2 regions of the Geodermatophilus sp. SYSU D00705 genome follow, and region 2 is predicted to be linked to the other one. Evidence: riboswitches for the same ligand, from Rfam matches in the RefSeq annotation. Region 2 holds a riboswitch; the other holds the start of a gene.
What was found. Region 2 has a riboswitch for cyclic di-AMP ahead of ACI78Q_RS16715 (LysM peptidoglycan-binding domain-containing protein). Riboswitches for the same ligand answer to the same signal wherever they lie in the genome.

Region 1 (6,864 bases), on a different contig from region 2:
GGTGCTCGTAGCGCTGGCGGTAGAACTCGACCATCCGCTGGGTGTGCTGCGGCGGCCAGAAGATGTGGTTGTGGAAGAAGCCGTCGCCGTAGTAGGCGGCCTGCTCGGCGATCTGCGGCGAGCGGATGGAGCCGTGCCACACGAACGGCGCGACGCCGTCCAGCGGCCGCGGGGTCGAGGTGAAGCCCTGCAGCGGCGTGCGGTACTGCCCCGACCAGTTGACGACGTCGGTGTCCCACAGCTTGCGCAGCAGCGCGTAGTTCTCCACGGCCAGCGGGATGCCGTCACGGATGTCCTTGCCGAACCAGGGGTAGACCGGGCCGGTGTTGCCGCGGCCCATCATCAGGTCCACGCGGCCGCCGGCCAGGTGCTGCAGCATCGCGTAGTCCTCGGCGATCTTCACCGGGTCGTTGGTGGTGATCAGCGTGGTCGCCGTCGACAGCTGCAGCGTCGAGGTCTGCGCGGCGATGTAGGCCAGCGTGGTGGTGGGGGAGGACGAGAAGAACGGCGGGTTGTGGTGCTCGCCGAGGGCGAAGACGTCGAGCCCGACCTCCTCGGCCTTCTTCGCGATGGCCACGACCGCCTTGATCCGCTCCGCCTCGCTGGGCGTGCGGCCGGTCGTGGGGTCGGTCGTGAGGTCGCTGACCGAGAAGATCCCGAACTGCATCTCGTGCTCCAAGTGGTTGAGAGCGCAACTACTGCTGCGTGCAACAGCGCCGCCCCGGGCGTATTCCGGATCCGCCGAGAACTCTCCCGCGACGAGGGTCACGTGACGGATGGGGCCCACGGGATTGTCACAGGACGATAACGGCCCGTACGGTGAGTGGGTCCGGTCGGTCGTGCTTCCCCATCCGGGGAGCCTGGCCGGACGCCGCCGAGTCGTGTCCGCCTCCCGCGGACGTGAGCCGGGGACCCATCGAAGCACTGGGGTGAATCCTGCTCTCGAGCAGGTAGGGCACCTTCCCGCCCGAACCCGTCAGCTAACTCGGTAGGCGGCCATGGAAGGAACGGAGAGCATCCGCATGCCTCGCCCACGGGCCCTCCCGGCTCGCAGGGATCCCGGGCCACGCGCACCTCGCGCCTCTTCCTCGGTCCGCTGATCCCGCCTCGCCGTTGACCGGCCGCGCGCGTCACTGACCGCCGCCGGACCCCTCCCGTAGACCCTCGCGTCCCGGGCTGCCCTCCGTACGAGTCGGCAGGCCCGCGGGCGCCCTCGCGCCCCGGAGCACCCCACTCGATGAACGACCGCACCGTGCAGTTCCCCGCCGTCGACGCCGCCACGACCCCCGCCGCCGACGCCGCCACCCCCCAGACCACCTCCCGCCGCGGCTTCGGCCTGCCGGCCAAGGGCCGCCGTCCCGCGTTCTTCCTGGCCGCCGCCGCGGCCGGCGCGATCGTGGTCAACGTCCTGGCCAGCGGCGCGCCCGACGCCGAGGCCACCGCCACCCGGACCGAGTCGGTCAGCGTGGCCGAGCAGCTCGGCATCACCGCCGACGCCGCGGCCGCGGCGACCCCGGAGGCCGCCGACCTGGCCCCGCTGCAGCACCTCGCCGCCTCCCGCAGCGAGCGCCAGGCCGCCGAGGCCAGCGCCGCCCAGGCGCAGGCCGCGGCCGACCAGGCCGAGCTCGACCGCCAGGCCGCCGAGCGCGAGGCCGCCGAGCGCGCCGCCGCGGAGGCCGCCGCCGCCGAGCAGGCCGCCCGCGAGGCCGCCGAGCGTGAGGCCGCCGCCGCTGCGCAGGCCGCGGCCGCGGCCGCTGCCGCTCCTGCCGCCGCCCCGGCGCCCGCGGCCGCCGCGGCTCCCCGCGGCTCCTTCAAGGAGTACGCGATGTCCAAGGTCGGCAGCGCCCAGCAGTTCAGCTGCCTGGAGAACCTGTGGGGCAAGGAGAGCGGCTGGAACCCCAACGCGCAGAACCCCACCAGCACCGCCTACGGCATCCCGCAGTTCCTGAACTCCACCTGGGCCGGCACCGGCATCGCGAAGACCTCCGACGGCTACCGCCAGATCGACGCCGGGCTCATCTACATCGAGAACCGGTACGGCAGCCCCTGTGGCGCGTGGGCGCACTCGCAGGCCCACAACTGGTACTGATCGCCGCCCCGGTCCCGCACCGGGCACCCGTTCGAGGGGCCGCTCCTGACAGGGGCGGCCCCTCGAGCCGTCTCGGGACCGGGTGTGGGACGGTCGGGCGGTGAGGGTCGTCCCGTCCGGTTTCGTCCGTACCCACACCCAGGTCCGACGGCCGTCGTCGGTCCCGGAGGTGCGGCTGCACGTGGCCGAGGACGTCGTCGCCCTGTGGGAGGCGATGGAGACCGAGGACGGTGGCGCCGGGGAGGCGCCGCCGTTCTGGGCGGCGGCGTGGCCGGGCGGCCAGGCGCTGGCCCGCTTCGTCCTGGACCGGCCGGAGGTGGTCGCTGGACGGACGGTGCTCGACCTCGGCGCCGGCAGCGGCCTGGTCGCCCTCGCCGCCCGGCTGGCCGGTGCCCGGTGGGTGCTGGCCAGTGACGTCGACGAGTTCAGCCGCACCGCGGTCGGCGTCAACGCCGGCCTCAACGGCATCGACGGCGTGAGCGTGATCGGTGACGTCCTCGGCCGCGAGCTGCCCGGCATCGACGTCGTCCTGGCCGGGGACGTCTGCTACGACCGGGAGATGACCGAACGGGTGCTGCCGTTCCTCGACCGTGCCCGCGCCCGCGGGGTCGAGGTGTACGTGGGCGATCCGGGGCGGCCCTACCTGCCGCACGACCGGCTGGCCGCCGCCGCGGTCTACGAGATCCCGGAGACCGAGGGGCCGGGTCTGCGGCGGACGACGGTCTGGCGGCTGCCGTGAGCAGCGTGGCACCCGACCGTGGCCGCCGCGCCCGCCGTCCCTCCGGTGACGACCGGGAGCGGGCGATCCTCGCCACCGCCGAGGCGCTGCTGGCGCAGCGGTCGCCGGCGGAGATCTCCGTCGACGACCTCGCCCGCGGTGCCGGCATCTCCCGGCCCACCTTCTACTTCTACTTCGCCTCCAAGGAGGCCGTCGTCCTGGCGCTGCTGGACCGCGTGGTCGCCGAGGCCCGGGAGCTGCGCGCCGCCGCCCTGGCCGGCGCCTCCGACGACGTGCGGGAGAGCTGGCGCGCGGCGCTGGTCGCGGTCCGCGACACCTTCCGCGCACACCGGGCCCTCACCGCGGCCGCCACCCAGCTGCTGGCCGCCAGCGCCGAGGTGCGGGAGCTGTGGTCCCAGGTCATGGAGGGGTTCGTCGCCGAGACCGCCGCGGCGATCGAGGGGGAGCGGGCGCGCGGTGCGGCGCCGGGCGGGCCGGCGGCGCGCGACCTCGCCACGGCGCTGAACTGGATGAACGAGCGGGTCATCCAGGGCACCCTCGCCGGCCAGCAGCCGGCCGTGGGGGAGGACGAGCTCATCGACGTGCTGCTCACCGTCTGGCTGCGCACCATCTACGGCACCGACGAGCCGACGCGTCGTTGACGTCCTCGACGACGTGTCGACTACCGTGGCGCAGGTCACCGGCCGAGCCAGGGGGAACGACATGACCGCACCCGCCGAGCACGTGGACGTGCTCATCGTCGGCGCCGGGCTCTCCGGCATCGGCGCCGCCTGCCACCTCCAGCGGGAGTGCCCCGACCGCAGCTACGCCGTCCTCGAGGCGCGGGAGGCCATCGGCGGTACCTGGGACCTGTTCCGCTACCCCGGCGTCCGCTCGGACTCCGACATGTTCACCCTCGGCTACTCGTTCAAGCCGTGGACGCAGGCGCGGGCCATCGCCGACGGCGAGTCGATCCGCCGCTACGTGCAGGAGACCGCGCGCGAGCACGGCGTCGACCGGCACATCCGGTTCGGCACCCGGGTCGTCTCGGCCGAGTGGTCGACCGACGAGGCGCGCTGGACGGTGACCGCGCAGCGCACCGGCACCGGCGAGACCGTGCGGCTGACCTGCTCGTGGCTGTCGGTCTGCTCCGGCTACTACCGCTACGACGAGGGGTACCGCCCACGCTTCCCGGGCGAGGAGCGCTTCGCCGGCCGGATCGTGCACCCGCAGCACTGGCCCGAGGACCTCGAGCACGCCGGGAAGCGGGTCGTCGTCATCGGCAGCGGCGCCACCGCGGTCACCCTCGTCCCCACGCTGGCGCGCACCGCCGCGCACGTGACGATGCTGCAGCGCACGCCCAGCTACGTGCTCGCGCTGCCCGGTCGCGACCCGCTGGCCGACACCCTGCGCCGCCGGCTGCCGGCGCGGGCGGTCTACCCGCTGGTCCGGTGGAAGAACGTCCTGGTGTCCATGGCCTCCTACCAGTTCAGCCGGCGCCGGCCGGCCGCCATGAAGGCCCTCATCCAGAAGCTGGCCCGCAAGCAGTTGCCCGCCGGGTTCGACGTCGAGACCCACTTCGGGCCGCCCTACGACCCGTGGGACCAGCGGCTGTGCCTGGTGCCCGACGGCGACCTGTTCACCGCGATCCGCGAGGGCCAGGCCGACGTCGTCACCGACCGGGTCGCGACCTTCACCGAGACCGGCGTCGCGCTGGAGTCCGGGGCCGAGCTGCCGGCCGACGTCGTGGTGACCGCCACCGGGCTGAACCTGCTGCCGATCGGCGGCATGGCCCTCACCGTCGACGGCGAGCCGGTCGAGCTGTCGGAGCGGGTCTCCTACAAGGGGATGATGATCTCCGGGGTGCCGAACTTCGCCATGACGATCGGCTACACGAACGCCTCCTGGACGCTCAAGGCCGACCTCGTCGCCCGCTACGTCTGCCGGCTGCTGCGGCACATGGCCGCGCACGGACACGCCATCTGCACGCCGGTTGCCCCTCCGGGCGGCGGCACGGAGCCGTTCATCGGGCTCACCTCGGGCTACGTCCAGCGCAGCGTCGCCGCCCTGCCCCGGCAGGGCGCCCGCGCACCCTGGCGGCTGTACCAGAACTACGTGCGCGACGTGCTGCTCATGCGCCGCGGCCCGGTGGCCGACCAGGGCGTCCGGTTCACCGCCCGCCCGCCGGCCCGGGCCACCGAGGAGGTCGCCGCGTGAGCCTCGCCCCCTACGTCTTCGCCGGCGGGACGGCGGTCGTCACCGGCGCGGCCGGTGGCATCGGCGCCGCCCTCGCGCACGGCCTGGCCCGGCGCGGGAGCTCGCTGGTCCTGCTCGACCGGGACGCCGCCGGGCTCGCGACGGTGGCCGGGGCCATCGGCAGCGCGTACCCCGGTCTGGCGGTCACCACCCACGTCGTCGACCTCTCCGACGCCGAGGCCACCCGGCGCGCGGCCACCACCCTCGCCGAGGCCCACCCCGAGGTGACGCTGCTGGTCAACAACGCGGGGGTGGCCCTCGGCGGCCGCTTCGACCAGGTGACCCTCGAGGAGTTCGAGTGGGTGCAGGAGGTCAACCTGCGCGCCACGGTCCGGCTCACGCACGCGCTGCTGCCGGCGCTCAAGGCGCACCCCGGCTCGCACCTGGTCAACGTCTCCAGCCTGTTCGGGCTGATCGCGCCGGCCGGACAGGTGGCGTACGCGACCAGCAAGTTCGCCGTCCGCGGGTTCACCGAGGCGCTGCGGCACGAGCTGGCCGACGACGAGGTCGGCGTCACCTGCGTCCACCCCGGCGGGATCCGCACGCGGATCGCCGCGGACGCGCGGGTGGGCTCCGGCGTGCCCGTCGAGGAGGGGGAGGCGGGCAAGCGCGACTTCGCCAAGCTGCTCACGATGGACCCCGCGAAGGCCGCGGAGATCGTCCTCACCGCGGTGCAGCGGCGCCGTCCCCGCCAGCTGGTCGGCTGGAGCGCCGTCGTCCCCGACCTGCTGGTCCGGCTGGCACCGGGCTCCTACGGCCGGCTGCTGGCCGGCCTCACGTCGCTGGCCGCACGGGGCCGCCGCTGACGGGGTAGGGGCGTCCCGTGGCCGTGCACGTGGGGACGTCGGGGTGGAGCTACGACCACTGGGACGGCGTCCTCTACCCGCCGGGCACGCCGGCGCGGGACAGGCTGGCGCACTACGTGCGGCGGTTCGGCACCGTCGAGCTCAACGCCAGCTTCTACCGCTGGCCCCGAACGGCGACCTTCGCGAGCTGGCGCCGCCGCCTCCCGCCCGGCTTCCAGCTGTCGGTCAAGGCGCCGCGCGGCCTCACCCACGCCAAGCGGCTGTACGGGCCGGAGGTGTGGGTGGAGCGGCTGGTCGCCTGCTGGCACGAGCTCGGCGACCGGCGGGCGGTGCTGCTGGTCCAGCTGCACCCCGCCCACCAGCGGGACGACGAGCGGCTGCGGTACTTCCTGGGCCTGCTGCCGGACTGGATGCGGGTGGCCGTGGAGTTCCGGCACCCCAGCTGGCACACCGACGAGGTGTTCGGCCTGCTGGAGCGGTACGGCGCGGCCTACGTCGTGATGAGCGGCGCCGGCCTGCCGTGCGTGCTGCGCGCCACCGCACCGTTCGTCTACCTGCGGCTGCACGGCCCCGACGACACCCACCTCTACGCCGGCTCCTATCCCGACGCCGACCTGCGCTGGTGGGCCGACCGGGTGGGGGAGTGGGCCGGGGACGGTCGCGACGTGTACGCCTACTTCAACAACGACGGGTACGGGCACGCCGTCCGCAACGCCGAGACGCTGCGTGGGCTGGTCGATGGCTGACCGCGGGCACCCTGTGGACGTGGACCACGTCGACGCGGACACGGCGGCGGTCGTCGAGCGGGAGCGGCTGCTCCTGCGCCCGGACGTGCGAGCGGACCGCCACGAGGTGGAGGGTCTGCTGCACCCGGACTTCCAGGAGTTCGGAGCCTCGGGACGGGTCTGGGACCGGGCGACGATCATCGATGCGCTGGTCGCGGACCCCGCGGTACCCGGCGCGGCTGAGGGGTTCGCACCGGTGCGGCTCGCCGA
Region 2 (6,864 bases):
ACACCGCCCCGTAGGCCAGCCCGACGGCGGCCGAGGCGGGCAGCACGGTGGCGGGCGCGGCCGACGTGGCCAGTCCGGCGACGGCGGCGGCGGTGACGGCCAGCGCGGTCGCCAGCGCCGGCAGGCGCCCCACGACGTCCGACCACCACCCGGCGGACAGCCGGCCGGCGAGGTTGCCGGCCGCGAGGAGCGAGACGGCCACGCCGGTGGCCCCCGGGCCGAGGCCACGGGCGGCCGCCAGCGGCGCGGCGGTGGCGAAGAGGACGAGTCCGGGAGCCGCGCCGCCGGCGAAGAGCACCCACAGCGCGACGAGCGCCCCGCCCGGGACCGGCTCCGCCCCGCGCACCCGGCCGCTCCGGGGCACCCGGTCCGCCGGGGCGAGGACGGCGGCGAGCGCGAGCAGCGCGGCCGTCGTCCCGGCCAGGACGGCGAGGCACGTGCGCCACCCCGCGGCGGGCAGCGCCGCCGGCGCCACGAGCCCGAGCAGCACCGGCCCGGCCGCGTAGGCCCCCACCACCACGCCGCTGGCGGTGCCGCGCCGCCGCTCGGGGACGCGGGCGGCCAGCGACACGGCGACGCCGTAGCCCAGCCCGTTGGCCGCCCCGAACAGCAGCCCGACGCCCAGCCACGGCAGCTCCGGCCGCTGCGCCGCGGCGGTCAGCCCCAGCCCGGTGCCGGCCAGGACGGCGGCGGCGGCCAGCAGCGCCCGCGGCCCGTACCGCCGCAGGCCGCGGCCCACCCCCAGCAGGCCGACGGTGAAGACCACGACCGCGGCCGCGAACACCCCGGGCCCGCTGCCGGGCGCCGCGCCGGTGTCGGCGCCCACCTGCGGCGCCACCAGGCTCCAGGCGAACAGCGTCCCCACCGCGAGGTCCGCGAGGACGCCGGCGGTGACCAGGCGGAGCGTCAGGGCAGGCCCGGAGGGTCCGTCGTCGGCTGGGGGTCTGGCCACGGTCCTCCCGGGATGACCTCGAGGCACGAGGCGGCCAGGATGGGCCACCCGGCGCCCCGGCAGCCACCCCCGTCGACGGCGCAGGGACGACTCCCGGTGGAGGCGCCGGCGTGCTTGGCTCCCGGCACGGTCCCCGAGGAGGCCCGATGCCCGTCCAGCTGAACCACACCATCGTCGCGGCCCACGACCGGGACGAGTCGGCGCGCTTCCTGACCGACGTCCTCGGCCTCGCGCCGCCGACCACCTACGGCCCGTTCGCCGTCGTCACCCTGGCCAACGGCGTCTCGCTGGACTTCATGGCGGAGGACCCGGTCATCCCGCGGCACTACGCGTTCCTGGTCACCGAGGAGGAGTTCGACCAGATCCTCGGCCGGATCCGCGCCCGCGGCCTCGAGCACTGGGCCGACCCGTTCGCGTCCCGGCCGGGTGAGATCAACACCAACGACGGCGGCCGCGGCGTCTACTGGCCCGACCCGAACGGCCACGTGCTCGAGGCGATCACCCGCCCGTACGGCGGCTGAGGCACCGCCCGGACACTCGCGGCCGCGCGTCTCGCGGCGCGGCGCACCGCCGGTCGGACGCGCGCTGCGCCGGTCCCGCGGAGCCGGCGGTGCACGAGGACACCGGCAACCAGGCCCCCCCCCCCCCCGATCCCCGGCGACACGCCAGGGCGGCCGTGAGTGACCTCACCGACCCCACCCGCACCTCGCGGCGCGACCAGCGACTTCCCCGCACGGCCCCTCGCTTGTGACCGGCGTTACGGCGACAGTCCACATCACGCGTCGTAGCGTTTTGGCTGCGTTCAGCTAAGAGAACGTGGCACCGGTCCGCCAAACCCTGCCCACCGGCTGCTCACCAGATCCCTCAGGGCAGGGGTGGGGGACCCAACGTTCCCGGCGCGTCCGACGCGCCTCGGGGTGAAGCCGCGCACCGCGGCCGGGCACCGATCGCCCGAACCCGACAGCTCACCTCGCCGGCGGTGATCGGAGACCACACACCCATGGCAAAGCACCGCGCGCCTCGTTACGTCCGCACCAAGAAGGCGCTCTCGAAGGCCCCCGTCGCAGCCGGCGCCACCGTCGTCGGGATGGGCATCCTCAGCACCCCGGCCAACGCCGCCACCACCCACGACTGGACCGGCGTGGCCCAGTGCGAGTCCGGTGGCGACTGGGCCATCAACACCGGCAACGGCTACCACGGCGGCCTGCAGTTCAGCCCGTCGACCTGGGCCGCGTACGGCGGCACCGACTTCGCGCCCCGGGCGGACCTCGCCACCCCCGCCCAGCAGGTCGAGATCGCCGAGCACGTGCTCGCCGGCCAGGGCATCGGCGCCTGGCCGGCCTGCGGCAAGCTGCTGACCGACGGCACCACCGCCGCCGCCACGGCTCCCGCGGCTCCCGCGGCTCCCGCCGCCGCGCCCGCCGCGGCGCCCGCCCCGGAGGGTCCGGCCGCCGACACCGCCGCGCCGTCCGCCGACCACACCGTCCGGCGCGGCGACACCGTGGCCGAGATCGCCGCCGCCCACGGGGAGTCATGGCGGCCGCTCTACGAGCGCAACATCGCGGTCATCGGCGCCGACCCGAACCTGATCTTCCCGGGTCAGGTGCTGCTGACCAGCGGGGCGGCGGCGGCCGCTCCGGCGGCGGCGGCCGCTCCGGCGGTGGCTGCCCCGGCGGCGGCTGCCCCGGCGGCGGCTGCCCCCGTGGACGCCGCGCCGGTGGACGCCGCGCCGGCCAACGTGGCCGCGCCGGCTTCCGCTCCCGACGTGGATCCCGCCCCCGTCGTCACGCCGGAGCCGGCCGCGGCGCCCGCGCCGGAGGTCACCCCGCTGCCCGAGGTCGAGCCGACCCCGGCCGCCGCGGTGATCAGCAACAGCGCCGGCGCCGTCCAGCCCAGCGCGCAGGCCGCCGCCGACGCGCTGGTCACCAACGTGCCCGGCGTCGCCGGCATCACCATCGGCGGGACCCGCGCCAGCGCCGCCGACCCGCACGGCCACCCGTCCGGCCTCGCGCTGGACTACATGGTCGGCTCCGACGCCGCGCTCGGCGACGCGATCGTGGCCTACCACGTCGCCCACTGGGACGAGCTCGGCGTGGAGTACGTGATCTGGCAGCAGCGGATCCTGACCTCGCCGACCGGCGCCTGGAAGGCGATGGCCGACCGTGGCGGCGCGACGGCCAACCACATGGACCACCCGCACGTGAACTACCGGGCCTGACGACCGGCCCGCACCGGGGTTCCCTCCAGCGGCCCCCCACCCGATCCCGGGTGGGGGGCCGCTGCCGTCGCGGCTGCCGCACCCGGTCGTCGTCGGCAGACTGGGAGCGTGACTCCCCCGCCGTCCGACGACCCGGCCGCGCGCGGCGTCGTCCGCCTGTTCAACACCGCCGGCGGGCGCACCCTGTGCCTGGCCGGGGACGTCGACGAGGCGGCCGTCGCCGCCTTCCTGCGCCGCTACGGCCGCGAGCCGGTCCGGGTCGAGGTGATCGACGCCGGCTCGGTGACCGGCCTGTCCGCACCCGCCCTGGAGCTGCTCCTCGACCACCTCGACGCCGCCGAGCGGGCCGGGCGGGCGGTGACCGTACGCCGCTCGCCGCCGGTGGACCGGGCCCTCGCCGCCGCCCGCTGACGGCCCCTCGGGACGGCGGACGTGGGTAGCGTTCCGCCGTGACCGTCGAGACCAACTGGGCCGGCAACCACACCTACCGGGCGCAGCGGCTGCACCGGCCGACGACCCTCGAGCAGGTGCAGGAGATCGTCGCCGCCGCCCCGCGCATCCGGGTGCTCGGCTCGCGGCACTCCTTCACCGGCATCGCCGACTCCGCGGAGCTCCTCTCGCTGGAGGCCGTGCACGCCGCGGGCTCCCCGCTCGCCGGGATCGACGTCGACCTGGCCGCCGGCACGGTCACGCTCGGCGGCGGCGTCCGGTACGGCGAACTCGCCGACGTGCTGCGCGACGCCGGTGCCGCGCTGCACAACACGGCGTCCCTCCCGCACATCTCCGTGGCCGGGGCGGTCGCCACGGCCACCCACGGCTCCGGCGTGACCAACGGCAACCTGGCCACCGCCGTCGCGGCGCTGGAGCTGGTCACCTCCGACGGCGAGCTCGTCCGCGCCGCCCGCGGCGACGCGGACTTCGACGGGATGGTGGTCGGGCTCGGCGCCCTCGGCGCGGTCACCGCCCTCACCCTCGACGTCGAGCCCGCGTTCGAGGTGGAGCAGCGGGTGTTCGAGGGGCTGTCGTGGGACGCCCTCGCCGAGCACTTCGACGAGGTCGTCGCGTCCGGCTACAGCGTCAGCCTCTTCACCCTGTGGGGCGAGGACGTCGAGATGGTGTGGGTCAAGTCCCGCACCGATGGGACCCCTGCCCCCGAGGGCGACCTCTTCGGCGCCGTCCCGGCCACCGTCGACCGCAACCCGGTCCCTGGCCTGGACCCCACCCCGTGCACCCCGCAGCTCGGCCGGCGCGGGCTCTGGTCGGACCGCCTGCCGCACTTCCGCATGGGCTTCACCCCGAGCGTCGGCGACGAGATCCAGTCGGAGTACCTGCTCCCCGTCCGCTGGGCCCTCGACGCGATCACCGCGATCCGCGGCCTCGGGGCGCGCCTCCGGCCACTGCTGCTCACCTGCGAGATCCGCACCGTCGCTGCCGACCGGTTGTGGCTGAGCGGCTCGTACGGCGGGGACGCCGTCGCGTTCCACTTCACCTGGCGGCGGGACCCGGCCGGCGTCGACGCCGTGGTGGCCGACCTCGAGCGGGTGCTCGCGCCGTTCTCCGCCCGGCCGCACTGGGGGAAGGTCTTCGCCGCCGGTGCGGCCGAGATCGCCCCGCTGTACGAGCGGCACGCCGACTTCGTGGACCTCGTCGCACGCATGGACCCGCGGGGCGCGTTCGGCAACGACTGGCTGGAGGAGAAGGTGCTGGGCCGCTGACCGCTCCCCCGGCGACCTCGGACCCTGGTGGACGACGGTCGGCGCGGCGATCCTCGCAGGCCACGGGGACGACCGGCACGGGGAGTTCGGGGTGCTCGGCATGACGCGGACCGCGCCCACGGCGACCGTGCCGGCCTCGACGTGGCGGACCCGCGGCGCGTACTGGTGGCTGCTGCTCAGCGCCCTGGCCGTCGCCGTGTTCGCCCCGCTGCCCTACCTGACCGCCCCGCTCACCGACCTCGACGGCCTGGAGGTGGCGGCCAACCACGCCGACCGCTCGGTGCCGGTCCGGCTGGCCTTCTACCTGCACGTCGGCGCCGGCGGCCTCGCGCTGCTGCTGTCGCCGCTGCAGTTCGCCGCCCGCCTGCGGCGGCGCGCCCCGCGGGTCCACCGGGCCGTCGGACGCGTCACCGTCACGGCGATCGCGGTGGCCGGGCCGGCCGGCTTCGTCCTCGCGCCGCTCAGCCTCGCCGGACCGGTCGGGACCGCCGGGTTCGGCCTGCTGGCGCTGCTGTGGCTGGCCTGCGCCGCCACGGCGTTCCGGGCCATCCGCCGCGGGGACGTCGCCGCGCACCGGCGCTGGATGGTGCGCACCTTCGCCCTCACCTACGCCGCGGTCACGCTCCGGCTGTGGCTGGCCGTGCTCATCGCCGGGCAGACCGCCCTGGCCGGGGTGGACGCCGCCGTCGCCTTCCACCGCGCGTACCTCCTGGTGCCGTTCCTGTCCTGGGTGCCCAACCTGCTCGTCGCGGAGCGGTACCTGGCCCGGCACACCGCCGCGGGTGATACGCCGGTGCCCCTCCGTTAGGTTCCACTCCCAGCAGGCCCCCACCGCACCCGTCTCGGGTGGCGCGGTGGCGGGAGTACCAGGTGAGGGAGAAGGTGGGTCGTGGCCGCCATTGATGCCGTGCTGGACGAGGCAGGACTGAAGAACGCCCGCGTGCGCGAGTTCGTGCACCGGTACGCGGAGCTGACCGGCGCCGAGCGGATCGAGGTGGTGAACGCCTCCGACGACGCCCGACTCATCCAGGAGTCGCTGGACGCCGGGGAGCTGCTCCCCGCGGGCGAGGGTCGCTACTACTCGCGCAGCCACCCGAAGGACACCGCCCGCTCCGAGGAGCGCACCGTCGTCGCCACCAACGACCCGGCCGACGCCGGCGTCTACAACAACTGGCGCCCGGCCTCGGAGATGCGGCCGCTGCTCGAGGAGCGGATGCGGGGGGCGTCGGCGGGCAAGACCATGTACGTCGTCCCCTACCTGATGGCGCCGCCCGGCTCGCCGCTGGAGCCCTACGCCGCCGGGGTCGAGCTGACCGACACCCGCACGGTCGTGCTGCACATGATCCGCATGGCGCGCGTCGGGGTCGACCACGTCAACGACCTCGCCGACCAGGACAGCTTCGTGCGCGCGGTGCACGTCACCGGCGACCTGGAGAACCTGGGCCACGGCACCGAGGACGACCAGCGCTACTTCGTCACCGTCGCCGACGAGCGGACGATCCTGCACTACGGGTCCTCCTACGGCGGCAACGCGCTGCTCGGCAAGATCGCGCACGGCCTGCGGCAGGCGGCCTACGACGGCTGGGCCTCGGGTGAGTTCCTCGCCGAGCAGTTCATGCTGCTGGGCATCACCGACAAGCAGACCGGCCGCACGTACCACATCTGCGGCGGCTTCCCGAGCGCCTCGGGCAAGACCAACCTGGCGATGATGCTGGCGCCCGACGCCCTGGGCGACCGCTACCACGTGTCGTTCTACGGCGACGACATCGCCTGGCTGCGCGTGGACCCCGAGGACGGCCGCGTCTACGGCATCAACCCCGAGTTCGGCGTCTTCGGCGTCGCCAAGGACACCAACGAGAAGACCAACCCCACCGCCGTCGACTCGATCGCCGAGGGCACCGGGACGATCTTCACCAACGTCGCCTACAACGAGTCCACCGGCGAGGTGTGGTGGGAGGGCAAGACCCCCCAGCCGCCGG

Region 1: another riboswitch for cyclic di-AMP. It lies ahead of ACI78Q_RS19000 (aggregation-promoting factor C-terminal-like domain-containing protein); the one in region 2 lies ahead of ACI78Q_RS16715 (LysM peptidoglycan-binding domain-containing protein).

What each region holds. Positions count from the first base shown of each region.
Region 1 is NZ_JBJGYT010000030.1:24,238-31,101, reverse strand. It holds gene ACI78Q_RS19005 (LLM class flavin-dependent oxidoreductase) at 1-667, opposite strand, end outside; cyclic di-AMP (ydaO/yuaA leader) riboswitch at 863-1,010, shown strand; gene ACI78Q_RS19000 (aggregation-promoting factor C-terminal-like domain-containing protein) at 1,238-2,089, shown strand; gene ACI78Q_RS18995 (class I SAM-dependent methyltransferase) at 2,190-2,828, shown strand; gene ACI78Q_RS18990 (TetR/AcrR family transcriptional regulator) at 2,834-3,469, shown strand; gene ACI78Q_RS18985 (flavin-containing monooxygenase) at 3,531-5,024, shown strand; gene ACI78Q_RS18980 (SDR family NAD(P)-dependent oxidoreductase) at 5,021-5,869, shown strand; gene ACI78Q_RS18975 (DUF72 domain-containing protein) at 5,887-6,615, shown strand; gene ACI78Q_RS18970 (nuclear transport factor 2 family protein) at 6,635-6,864, shown strand, end outside.
Region 2 is NZ_JBJGYT010000022.1:55,012-61,875, forward strand. It holds gene ACI78Q_RS16705 (MFS transporter) at 1-952, opposite strand, end outside; gene ACI78Q_RS16710 (VOC family protein) at 1,099-1,473, shown strand; cyclic di-AMP (ydaO/yuaA leader) riboswitch at 1,796-1,946, shown strand; gene ACI78Q_RS16715 (LysM peptidoglycan-binding domain-containing protein) at 1,953-3,170, shown strand; gene ACI78Q_RS16720 (hypothetical protein) at 3,279-3,581, shown strand; gene ACI78Q_RS16725 (FAD-binding protein) at 3,620-4,885, shown strand; gene ACI78Q_RS16730 (DUF2306 domain-containing protein) at 4,986-5,693, shown strand; gene ACI78Q_RS16735 (phosphoenolpyruvate carboxykinase (GTP)) at 5,775-6,864, shown strand, end outside.